4 regions of the Pseudomonas asplenii genome follow, and region 1 is predicted to be linked to each of the others. Evidence: predicted binding sites of a transcription regulator. Region 1 holds the regulator's gene; each other region holds the start of a gene.

What was found. Region 1 encodes sigma-54, which starts transcription at its own class of promoters, with help from an activator protein. Its sites were predicted from a motif close to ANTGGCATNNANNTTGCTNT; they were not measured.
Region 2: a site for sigma-54 is predicted at 1,340-1,359, ahead of glnA (type I glutamate--ammonia ligase). Genes of this name have one in related genera too.
Region 3: a site for sigma-54 is predicted at 792-811, ahead of BLU37_RS28320 (CmpA/NrtA family ABC transporter substrate-binding protein). Genes of this name have one in related genera too.
Region 4: a site for sigma-54 is predicted at 1,290-1,309, ahead of flgB (flagellar basal body rod protein FlgB). Genes of this name have one in related genera too.

What each region holds. Positions count from the first base shown of each region.
Region 1 covers NZ_LT629777.1:2,649,724-2,652,731, forward strand. The annotation lists gene rapZ (RNase adapter RapZ) at 1-482, opposite strand, end outside; gene ptsN (PTS IIA-like nitrogen regulatory protein PtsN) at 485-949, opposite strand; gene hpf (ribosome hibernation-promoting factor, HPF/YfiA family) at 959-1,264, opposite strand; gene BLU37_RS12100 (RNA polymerase factor sigma-54) at 1,344-2,840, opposite strand.
Region 2 covers NZ_LT629777.1:1,227,543-1,230,550, reverse strand. The annotation lists gene glnA (type I glutamate--ammonia ligase) at 1-1,243, opposite strand, end outside; gene thiI (tRNA uracil 4-sulfurtransferase ThiI) at 1,574-3,008, shown strand, end outside.
Region 3 covers NZ_LT629777.1:6,396,160-6,399,167, forward strand. The annotation lists gene BLU37_RS28315 (helix-turn-helix domain-containing protein) at 1-663, opposite strand, end outside; gene BLU37_RS28320 (CmpA/NrtA family ABC transporter substrate-binding protein) at 927-2,135, shown strand; gene BLU37_RS28325 (ANTAR domain-containing response regulator) at 2,150-2,725, shown strand; gene BLU37_RS28330 (nitrate/nitrite transporter) at 2,967-3,008, shown strand, end outside.
Region 4 covers NZ_LT629777.1:3,039,483-3,042,490, reverse strand. The annotation lists gene BLU37_RS13950 (flagellar hook assembly protein FlgD) at 1-360, opposite strand, end outside; gene flgC (flagellar basal body rod protein FlgC) at 376-819, opposite strand; gene flgB (flagellar basal body rod protein FlgB) at 823-1,230, opposite strand; gene cheR (protein-glutamate O-methyltransferase CheR) at 1,469-2,296, opposite strand; gene BLU37_RS13930 (chemotaxis protein CheV) at 2,350-3,008, opposite strand, start outside.

The DNA.
Region 1 (3,008 bases):
GGCTGGTTCAGCAGACGCAGCTTGATGGTGTCACGCAACTGGTAGAGATTCAGATGGGTGGTGTTGACCTTGAGGTCGGCCAGATCGGCAATCGGTCCCAGCAGGTTGGTCTCGTCGCGTATGGCCTCGGCCAGCGAGCGATTGGCACTGCTCAGGGGGTGGCGCCTGCGTGTCTCGGAGAAGCGCTTGAGCAGGGTTTCCTCGTCGGCATCCAGGTACAGGACGTCGCACTGGATATGCCGGCCGCGGACTTCGTTCAGCAGTTCGGGAAAGCGTGACAGGTGACTCGGCAGGTTGCGTGCGTCGATGGACACGGCGACCAGCGGCTGTGCCAGCTCGGTATTGATCAGTGCCCGTTCGGCCAGTTCCGGCAAGAGTCCGGCCGGCAGGTTGTCGATGCAGTAATAGCCGCTGTCCTCGAGTACATCGAGGGCGGTGCTTTTACCTGAGCCGGAGCGGCCGCTGACGATGATCAAGCGCATGTTTACTGACCGTTTTGTACGTCCAGGACAACCCGATACAGGGCCTCGTTGCTCGGTGCGCTACGCAGGCGGTCACGCACTTCCTTGCGATCCAGCATGCTGGCTATCTGCCTGAGCAATTCCAGGTGGGCATCGGTGGCGGCCTGCGGGACCAGCAATACGAACAGCAGGTCTACCGGGGCACCGTCGATGGCGTCGAAATCGATGGGGGCGTCCAGGTGCATCAGGGCACTGATGGGCGCCTCACAGCCTTTGAGGCGGCAGTGGGGAATGGCGATGCCGTTGCCAAAACCGGTGGAGCCGAGTTTTTCACGGGCAATCAGGCTCTCGTAGACATCCTGCATTTCCAGATCTGGCACTTCACGGCTGATCAGGTTGGCAATTTGTTCGAGGGCACGCTTCTTACTGCCACCCGGCACGTTCACCAGGGAACGGCCGGGGGTCAGGATGTTTTCAAGTCGAATCATGGGAGGGAGTTAACGACCCGTACCTTGGAGCAGGTGCAGGTTCTTTTCCTTATGCTTTTTCAGTTGGCGGTCCAGCTTGTCGGTCAGCAGGTCGATGGCTGCATACATATCATCATGTTCTGCATTGGCGACGACCTCACCACCGTGGATGTGCAAAGTGGCTTCGATTTTCTGCTTCAGTTTTTCGACGGCCATTGTCACCTGTACATTGGTGATCTTGTCGAAATGGCGTTCCAATCGGTTGAGCTTTTCGCCGATATAGGCCCGCAGTGGTTCGGTCACTTCCAGTTGGTGTCCACTGATATTGACTTGCATACAGCTTCTCCTTCGTTGCCAGTGCATAAAGCGGCAAGCCTGGTGGCTTGCCACTGGAACGCTGTGGCACGCCCGGCGGTTACATCAACCGCTTCCGTTCGCTGGAAGGCGCGATCCCGAGGGACTCGCGGTACTTGGCGACGGTACGACGGGCGACCTGAATGCCTTGTGCCTCCAGTAAACCAGCGATCTTGCTGTCGCTCAACGGCTTTTTCTGATTTTCCGCTGCAACCAGTTTCTTGATGATCGCGCGGATCGCCGTGGACGAGCATTCACCGCCTTCGGAGGTGCTGACATGGCTCGAGAAAAAGTATTTCAGTTCGTAGATACCACGCGGGGTATGCATGAATTTCTGGGTGGTGACCCGGGAAATGGTCGATTCATGCATGCCCACGGCTTCGGCGATGTCGTGCAGCACCAGTGGCTTCATCGCTTCGTCGCCGTACTCCAGGAAGCCGCGCTGGTGCTCGACGATCTGGGTGGCTACCTTCATCAACGTCTCGTTGCGGCTCTGCAGGCTCTTGATGAACCAGCGCGCCTCCTGCAACTGGTTGCGCATGAAGGTGTTGTCGGCGCTGGTGTCGGCGCGGCGGACAAAGCCGGCGTATTGTGGGTTGACCCGCAAGCGTGGCACCGATTCCTGGTTCAGCTCCACCAGCCAGCGCTCGTTGTCCTTGCGCACGATCACGTCGGGCACCACGTATTCGGCTTCGGTCGACTCGATCTGCGAGCCCGGGCGCGGGTTGAGACTCTGCACCAGTTCGATGACCTGGCGAAGTTCGTCTTCCTTGAGTTTCATGCGCCGCATCAACTGGCTGTAGTCGCGGCTGCCCAGCAGGTCGATGTAATCGGTGACCAGACGCTTGGCCTCGTTCAGCCACGGGGTCTTGGCTGACAATTGGCGCAGTTGCAGCAACAGGCATTCACCGAGGTTGCGCGCGCCGATACCGGCTGGCTCGAATTGCTGGATGCGGTGCAGGACGGCTTCGATTTCGTCGAGTTCGATGTCCAGTTCCGGGTCGAACGCTTCGAGGATTTCCTCAAGGGTCTCGTCCAGGTAGCCCTGGTTGTTGATGCAATCGATCAGCGTCACGGCGATCAGGCGATCGGTGTCGGACATCGGTGCCAGGTTCAGTTGCCACAGCAGGTGGCTTTGCAGGCTTTCACCGACGGAAGTACGGGTGGTGAAGTCCCACTCGTCGTCATCGTTGCCGGGCAGGCTGCTGGCGCTGGTCTGGTAAACGTCTTCCCAGGCGGTATCGACCGGGAGTTCGTTGGGAATGCGTTCGTTCCATTCACCTTCGTCGATGTTGTCGACGGTGGGTGCGGTTTCCTGCTGATAGGAGGTTTCCGGAACTTCGGCAGTAGTCTTTTGCTCGGCGTTGTCGGCCAGTGGATCGCTGTTATCGAAGTCGTCGCCTTCTTCCTGGCGTTCGAGCATCGGATTGGATTCCAGGGCCTCCTGGATTTCCTGCTGAAGATCCAGAGTCGACAATTGGAGCAGGCGGATGGCCTGTTGCAGCTGCGGTGTCATCGTCAGCTGCTGGCCCATTTTAAGGACGAGCGATGGTTTCATGGCAGGGGCTTAACACCTTATTCGCCGGCGCGCATGCGCCATCCACTACAGGGCGCCGGAGCGCCAAACATAAGCAAATTATATGCCTGAAATCCGAGTGTTTGCCTAGAGCGCTGTAACAATAAAACAGTGGTTTTTATCGAACATTCATGCGCTCAGGCGAGTATT
Region 2 (3,008 bases), 1.4 Mb from region 1:
TCAGGCTACCGCAAACCTGTGGGATTTCCTTGGCCTCTTCAGGCGGCAGGTCGTACAGGTTCTTGTCGGCGGCATCGCCTGGGTGGATCTTGTTCTGGATGCCGTCCAGGCCGGCCATCATCAGAGCAGCGAAGGCCAGGTATGGGTTGGCAGCCGGGTCCGGGAAGCGTGCTTCGATACGACGAGCCTTGGGGCTGTTGACGTAAGGAATACGGATCGAGGCGGAGCGGTTACGAGCCGAGTAGGCCAGCATCACTGGAGCTTCGAAGCCTGGGACCAGACGCTTGTAGGAGTTGGTCGAAGGGTTGGTGAAGCCGTTCAGGGCCTTGCCGTGCTTGATGATGCCGCCGATGAAGTACAGAGCGGTATCGGACAGGCCGGCATAACCTTCGCCGGAGAAGGTGTTCTTGCCATCTTTGGAGATGGACATGTGAACGTGCATACCCGAGCCGTTGTCGCCGTACAGCGGTTTTGGCATGAAGGTAGCGGTACGGCCGTAGGCATCAGCCACGTTGTGTACGCAGTACTTCAGGGTCTGAACTTCGTCAGCCTTGGCAACCAGGGTGTTGAACTTCACGCCGATTTCGTTCTGGCCGGCAGTCGCCACTTCGTGGTGGTGAACTTCGACGGTCTGACCCATCTCTTCCAGTGCGTTGCACATGGAGGTACGGATTTCGTGGTCGTGGTCGAACGGTGGAACCGGGAAGTAGCCGCCTTTGATACCTGGACGGTGGCCCTTGTTGCCGCCTTCCACGTCCTGGTCGGACATCCAGGAACCTTGTTCCGAGAAGATCTTGAACATGGAGCCGGAGATGTCGGACTTGAACTTGACCGAATCGAAGATGAAGAACTCAGGCTCTGGACCGAAGAAGGCGGTGTCGCCGATACCGGTCGATTTCAGGTATTCCTCGGCACGACGGGCGATTGCACGTGGGTCGCGATCGTAGCCTTGCATGGTCGACGGCTCGATGACGTCGCAGACCAGGATCAGGGTTGGCTCTTCGGTGAACGGGTCGAGCACGGCAGTGCTGTCGTCCGGCATCAGGATCATGTCGGAGGCTTCGATGCCTTTCCAGCCAGCAATGGAGGAACCGTCGAACATCTTGCCGATTTCGAAGAATTCGTCGTCCAGCGCATCACGGGCCGGCATGGTCACGTGGTGCTGAGTACCTTTGGTGTCCGTGAAGCGCAGATCAATCCATTTAACGTCATGATCTTTGATGAGTTGAACCGACTTCGACATGGTGTCCTCCGGGTGGCTTCGGGCTGGTAGTGGATGAGCCCTGAAATAGTAGTGATGCCGGCGCGAATAGTCGGCCAAGGCAACCTGCCTCACAAGGGAGCAAATTGCATGCCAGTGCCCCGTCATGGGTTTTTTGCCCCAATCTCAAGCGTTCCAGCCAGCATAGGGGAATTTCCGGGCATAGATTGCACCTTTGTAGTGCCAAAAAATGTCGAAACGACCTTTTTTGGTGCGACGAAAACCGTCCGTACAATAACTGGTCAAACCTTGAGCAATTTCCGCTATAATCCGCGCCCCACTTTTTCGGCCAGCCCGGCGCGCGCTGTTTTCATGAAACTAATCGTAAAAGTCTTCCCCGAAATCACCATCAAGAGTCGCCCTGTCCGGATGCGTTTCATCCGCCAGTTGGCGAAGAACATCCGTGCCGTGCTCAAAGATCTGGACCCGGCCGTGGTGGTGAATGGCGTGTGGGACAACCTCGAGCTGGAAACTGCGCTGACCGAGCCCAGGGCCTTGCAGGAGCTCAAGGAGCGCCTGTGCTGTACGCCGGGTATCGCGCACCTGCTGCAGGTCGACGAGTACCCGCTGGGCGACTTCGACGACATCACCGCCAAGTGCCTGCTGCACTATGCCGACGTGCTGCCGGGCACGATCTTTTCGGTGCGTTGCAAGCGTGGCGGCAAGCACAGTTTCAGCTCCATGGACGTCGAGAAATACGTCGGCAGCCGGCTGCGGCGTGAATGTGGTGCGGCGGGGATCTCCCTGAAAGACCCGCAGGTCGAGGTGCGAATCGAGATTCGCGACAAGCGGTTGTTCGTCATCCACGGCCAGCATGAAGGCCTCGGCGGCTTCCCGCTGGGCTCGGTGGAGCAGACCCTGACGCTGATGTCCGGTGGCTTCGATTCCACCGTCGCCGCCTATCAGATGATGCGTCGCGGTCTGATGACCCATTTCTGCTTCTTCAACCTGGGCGGCCGCGCCCATGAGCTGGGGGTGATGGAAGTCGCCCACTACCTGTGGAAGAAGTACGGCAGCTCCCATCGCGTGCTGTTCATCAGCGTACCGTTCGAGGAAGTGCTGGGAGAAATTCTCGGCAAAGTCGATAACGGTCATATGGGCGTCGTATTGAAGCGTATGATGTTGCGCGCGGCATCGTCGATGGCCGAACGGCTGCACATCGACGCGCTGGTGACCGGCGAGGCGATTTCCCAGGTGTCCAGCCAGACGCTGCCGAATCTGTCGGTGATCGACTGCGTGACCGAGAAGCTGGTGATCCGCCCGCTGATCGCCAGTCACAAGCAGGACATCATCGATCTGGCCGACCAGATCGGTAGCGGCAACTTCGCCCGGCACATGCCTGAATACTGCGGGGTGATTTCGGTCAACCCCAAGACCCACGCCAAGCGTTACCGCGTGGAGCACGAAGAGAAAGCGTTCGACATGGCGATCCTCGAGCGTGCGCTCGAGCGCGCCAAGCTGGTCTCGATCGATCATGTGATCGACGAACTGGGCCAGGATTTGCAGATCGAAGAGGTCAGCGAGGCGCTGGCGGGGCATATCGTGATCGACATCCGGCACCCGGATGCCGTTGACGATGAACCGCTGGGTCTGGCTGGCATCGAGGTACAAACGATGCCGTTCTATGCACTGAATGCTCGTTTCAAGGAACTGGACCCTACTCGCCAGTACCTGCTGTATTGCGACAAAGGCGTGATGAGTCGCCTGCATGCCCACCATCTGCTCAGTGAGGGGCATGCCAATGTGC
Region 3 (3,008 bases), 2.8 Mb from region 1:
GCCAAGCAACTCGCGCACTTCCTTGGAAAAATGCGACGACGATGCATACCCGTATTCCAGCGCCACATCGGTCAGCGAGCCGCCGCCACGGATCATCCGCAGGAGCGCCTTGGCCGCGCGCCAGTCACGCAGTTCCGGCTTGGCCGCGCCGCCCAGTGCCTGGTGGCACAGGCGCCGAAAATGCGAGACCGAAACGCCATAGCGCCGTGCCAGACCGATCAGTTTTTCGCTGGCGGTACCCTGCTCCAGTAGAAACCGCACCAGCCAGTAACTCGCACTCTGACGCAGCACGCTGGCAAACAATTGATAGCCGGGATCGTCACGCAGGGCCTGTTCGATATACCAACGTTCCAGGGTGGCCCGGCTGCGGCTCACGACGAACGGCATCGGCAAGGCGGCCCAGGGTTGCGCGCAGGCGCGGTCACGTTCGAAGGCAACGCCCATGTCGATGAATACCTGCAGCTTCATCAGGCAGGTACCGGGCAACGCCGCACTGCTCCAATCGCCGGAAACCACCCTCAGCGCACTGCGCCCTACCACCAGCCCCTGCCAGTCGGACGGCAGGTAGCAACCGACCCTCAGCTCATCGCAAGCCAGGCATACACCGTCAGCGCCAGCCCGCACGAACGATACTCGCTGCGCGGAGAGCCCTCCGGGACACATCATCGCGAAGCGTTCGTCAGCCTGCACTCTGCATCCACCTGTCTGTCGATCAACCAGCGGCGATGATGGGCCGGTTTGCGTGCCAGATCATGATGAGAAGCTGATGGCCGCCCAGGACTGCCGGCGACAGTGGCATATGCCTTGCTAGAAACCTGCAAACCCTGGCCAACGGCGGCCGGGCTGCAAGGACAAAGACGTCGTAACCCGCCAGAGCCCAAGGTGCTGGTCGGGTACGGCGTTTTTTATGACAGAGTGAAAAGCCGATGAACGAACTTCCCGTCTCCCCCCTCGCCTGGGTCAACGGCAGCGATGCGCCGGAAAAGCCCAGCCTGGACCTCGGCTTCATGCCCCTGAGCGACTGCGCCTCGCTGGTGGTCGCCGCCACCCAGGGGTTTGCCCAGCCATACGGCCTGACCCTGAACCTCAAGCGCCAACCCTCCTGGGCCAGTCTGCGCGACAAGCTGGTCAGCGGCGAACTGGATGCCGCCCACAGCCTGTACGGCATGATCTATGCGGTGCACCTGGGCATCGGCGGCAGTCCGGCCACCGACATGGCGGTGCTGATGGGGCTGAACCAGAACGGCCAGAGCATCAACCTGTCGCCAGCCCTGCAGAAAGCCGGAGTGACCAGCCCTGAAGCACTGGACCGGCATGCGCACCAGAAAGGCGCAAGGCTGACCTTCGCCCAGACGTTCCCCACCGGCACCCACGCCATGTGGTTGTATTACTGGCTGGCCAGCCAGGGCATTCACCCCTTGCGCGACGTCAACAGTGTGGTGGTGCCGCCACCGCAAATGATCGCGCACCTGCAGGCCGGACGGATCGACGGTTTCTGCGTCGGCGAGCCCTGGAGCGACAGCGCGGTCAGGCAGGGACTGGGCTTTACCCTCACCACCAGCCAGGCGATCTGGCCCGATCACCCGGAAAAGGTGCTGGGCTGTACCCGCGCGTTCGTCGAACAGTACCCCAATACCGCGCGAGCCCTGGTGATGGCGGTTCTCGAAGCCAGCCGGTTCATCGAACAGAGCCCGGAAAACCGCCGCAGTACCGCACAATTGCTCAGTGGCGGCGACTATCTCGATGCGCCGCTGGAGCATATCCAGCCACGCCTGCTCGGCCACTACGAAGACGGCCTCGGCCAGCACTGGCAGGACCCGCACGCCTTGCGTTTCCACAATGCCGGCGCGGTGAACCTGCCCTACCTGTCCGACGGCATGTGGTTCATGACCCAGTTCCGCCGCTGGGGGCTGCTGCGCGAGGACCCCGATTACCTCGGCGTGGCCCGTCAGGTGCAACAACTGGCCCTCTATCGCCAGGCCGCCGACGCACTGGGCATCGAGCACGGTGCCGAGATGCGCAGCAGCCAACTGATCGATGGTCAGGTCTGGGATGGTACCGACCCGGTGTCCTACGCCCATGGTTTTCGCCTGCATGCCATGAGCGACGCGCCAAACGCGCTCGCGCGTCACTGACCGGAGGCCTGGACATGCTGCGTATCCTGCTGATCAACGATACCGCGAAAAAAGTCGGACGGCTCAAGGCCGCCCTGGTCGAGGCCGGTTTCGATGTCATCGACGAATCGGGGTTGACCATCGACCTGCCCGCACGGGTCGAAAGCGTACGCCCGGATGTGATCCTGATCGACACCGAATCGCCCAGCCGCGATGTGCTGGAACAGGTGGTGCTGGTCAGTCGCGACCAACCCCACCCCATCGTGATGTTCACCGACGAACACGACCCGGATGTGATGCGCCAGGCGATCAGGTCCGGTGTCAGCGCCTATATCGTCGAAGGCATCCAGGCCCAGCGCCTGCAGCCGATCCTCGACGTGGCCATGGCCCGTTTCGAGAGCGACCAGGCGTTGCGTGCCCAATTGCAGGCACGCGACCAGCAGTTGGCCGAACGCAAACGCATCGAACAGGCCAAGGGCCTGTTGATGAAAATGAAGAATTGCAAGGAAGAGGAGGCCTACACCCTGATGCGGCGCCAGGCCATGAGCCGCCAGCAGAAGCTGATCCAGGTCGCCGAACAGATCATTGCCATGAGCGAACTGCTCGGCTGACGCGCCCGTCTGGTCAACCACTCTGGCCCGGCTCTTGCTTATTCATGCTTGCAGGTAACCAACGGCGGTTGCCCCACTTTACGACAAAGACGTCGCCTCCCCTTCGCGCAAGCGCAGCGGGTAGCGACGTCTTTTGCGTTTTGGTCCCGTGAATGCGGGCCGGTGGTGCAGCCGTGCCGGCGCACCACTCGAGAGCCCCCTTGCGATAGCCCCCTTGAGACTCTTACCGCTGAGGTGCGTGATGAATACAAGCTTCTGGAAGTCCGGCCATACCCCGACCCTG
Region 4 (3,008 bases), 390 kb from region 1:
ACTGGTCGGCACGATGACCGAGCGGCCGACCAGCGACGAGGCCTGCAAGGCCTGGGACGACTGAAACGCACTGGTAATGTTGTTGACGCTGGAGTTGAGCGTGGTGATGCCTTCCAGGCTGCTGAACTGGGCCAACTGTGCAACGAAGGCACTGTTGTCCTGCGGGTCCAGCGGGTTCTGGTTCTTGAGCTGGGTCACCAGCAGTTGCAGGAACGCATCCTTGCCCAGGGCCTGACCACCGGAGGCACTGCTGATCGCGTTGCCCAGCGAGTCGGTGCTGGTCTTGTTCGCGACCTTGGCGTTGGAAGCCGCCAGGATGTCGTTGAGAGCGGAGCTACTGGTGGAGTTGGTAACACTCATGTCTATCGCCCCTTATCACTGACCGAGGGTCAGGACCTTCTGCATCATGGTTTTGGCGGTGTTCATCATTTCCGCGTTGGTCTGGAACGAACGGCTGGCAGAAATCATGTCGGCCATTTCCTCGACCACGTTGACGTTCGGGTAGTAAACGTAACCCTTGGCATCGGCTGCCGGGTGGTTCGGCTCGTAGCGGGCCTCGAGGTTGCTCTGGTCTTCGACCACACCCAGCACCTGCACGCCCTGGCCTGCTGCGCCCTGGTCCTGGAACAGCGAGTCACTGCCGCCGGCCTGGCCGTTCTGGAACATGGTGGCGAAGACCGGGTGACGTGCACGGTAGGTCTTGTCGATGCTCGACGAAACGGTTTCGGCGTTGGCGATGTTACTGGCGACGGTGTTCAGCCGAGTGGTCTGAGCACTCATGCCACTACCGGCAATGTTGAAAACACTGGCAAGGGACATGGCTTACTCTCCACGAAGGGCTGAAACCAGCCCTTTGAATTTACTGTTGAGCAGGGTGAAGCTGGCCTGGAAATCGACCGCGTTCTGCGCATAGTTCGATTGTTCGATCTGCGCATCCACGGTGTTCTGGTCGATCGACGGCTGCATCGGCGTACGGTATTGCAATCCAGCATCGCCATTGCTCAGCCCCTGGGCTTCGATATGGCGGCTGTTGGTGGTATTGAGAGCGAAGCTGCCGTTCTTGGCCTTTTCGCTCTGCTCGGCGAGCACGGAGGAAAAATCCATGTCCCGAGCCTTGTAGTTCGGGGTATCGGCGTTGGCGATGTTGTTGGCCAGAACTTCAGCACGCTGGGCGCGGAAGCTCAGGGCCTGTTCGTGGATACCGAGCGCTTTGTCGAAACTGATGCTCATGCCGGGAAACCTTCAAGAGTTGACCTGATCGTCGGAACAGGCTTTTCGTTGACAAAGCAATAGCAAGCCGCGTGCCACTTTTTAAAACCCCCGTAAACCCGGGCTTTTGGGGTGGTGGTGCCGCTGGCAATGCCAGAAAAGCGGCAAAGCATTTCCGCCGGGCGTCAGCAAAGCGGCAAGGGTGGCGGCAAAAAAAACGGGAGCCTGATGGGCTCCCGCTGGGATGTCGAACCGTTGGCTACTTGGCCTTGTAGATAATGCCCGGGCTGCATTGCACCATCTGGTAGTGGTCCGGCAGACCGTTGAGGGCTTCGGAAGCTCCCAGGAACAGATAGCCACCCGGCTTGAGACTGCCGTGGATGCGCATCAGGATGTCCTTCTTCACTTCAGCCGAGAAGTAGATCAGCACATTGCGGCAAAACACGATGTCGAACTTGCCCAGACTGGCATAGCTGTCCAGCAGGTTGAACGAGCGGAACTCGACCCGATTGCGTATCGGCGCCTTGACCGCCCAGCGGCCCGGACCCTTGGTATCGAAGTAGCGCTGCAGGCGATCGGGCGAGAGGCCGCGACCAATGGCCAGGCTGTCGTACTCGCCGGTCTTGCAGTTGTTCAGCATCAGTCCCGACAGGTCGGTGGCGACAATCTGCACGCCGGACTTCAATTGGCCCATGTTGGTCCGCTCGAACTCGTCGATCGACATCGAGATCGAGTAGGGCTCCTGCCCCGATGAACAGGCGGCCGACCAGATGCGCAGGCGCTGCCCAGGGCTGGCCTTGATCGCCTCGGGCAATACCTTGTTCTTGAGCACCTCAAACGGATAGGTATCACGAAACCACAGGGTTTCGTTGGTCGTCATGGCATCCACCACCTGCTCGCGCAAGCCGCTACGTGGCTGGGTCTGGATCCTCTGGATCAACTCGCCCAGGGATTTGATGCCATTCTGCTCCATCAGCTTGTTGAGACGGCTGGAAACCAGATATTGCTTGTTTTCACCGAGCAGAATGCCACAGGCCTTTTCCAGGAAGACCCGGAACTGTTCGAAATCCAAATTACCCGTAGACAATGATGCCGCCTCTTAAATCATGTGTACCGCCAGGGACCGTCGGTCCCCGGCTGTTAACCTGCAGCCTTGATCCGGTCAACCACCCGGGCTGCCAGGTCATCAGGTCGAAACTTGGCAAGGAAGTCATCGGCACCGACCTTCTTCACCATCGCCTGGTTGAATACCCCTGACAACGAAGTATGCAGAGTGATGTGCAGTTTTTGCATGCGCGGATCGCTGCGAATCTCAGCAGTAAGGGTATAGCCGTCCATCTCGGGCATTTCAATGTCGGAGATCATCATCAGGAATTCCTCCTCCGGCTTCTTGCCCTCCTCGACCAGCTTGCGCAGGTAGTCCAGCGCCTGCCGACCGTCGTTCAACGCCACCACCTCGACGCCGACCGTCTGCAGGCAACGCGTGACCTGCTTGCGCGCCACCGACGAATCGTCGACGGTGAGTACCCGCAACGACACGGCCTTGGATTGCGTCTCGACATCCACCACACCATGGGAAACCGACTCGGACATGGGCGAAACCTCAGCGAGGATTTTCTCCACGTCGATGATTTCCACCAACTGGTTGTCGAGCCGAGTCACCGCCGTCAGGTAGTGATCGCGCCCGGTCCCCTTGGGTGGCGGATGGATCTCTTCCCAATTCATGTTGACGATGCGCTCCACCGATTTCACCAGGAACCCCTGGGTCTTGGTGTTGTACTCCGTAATGATCACGAACG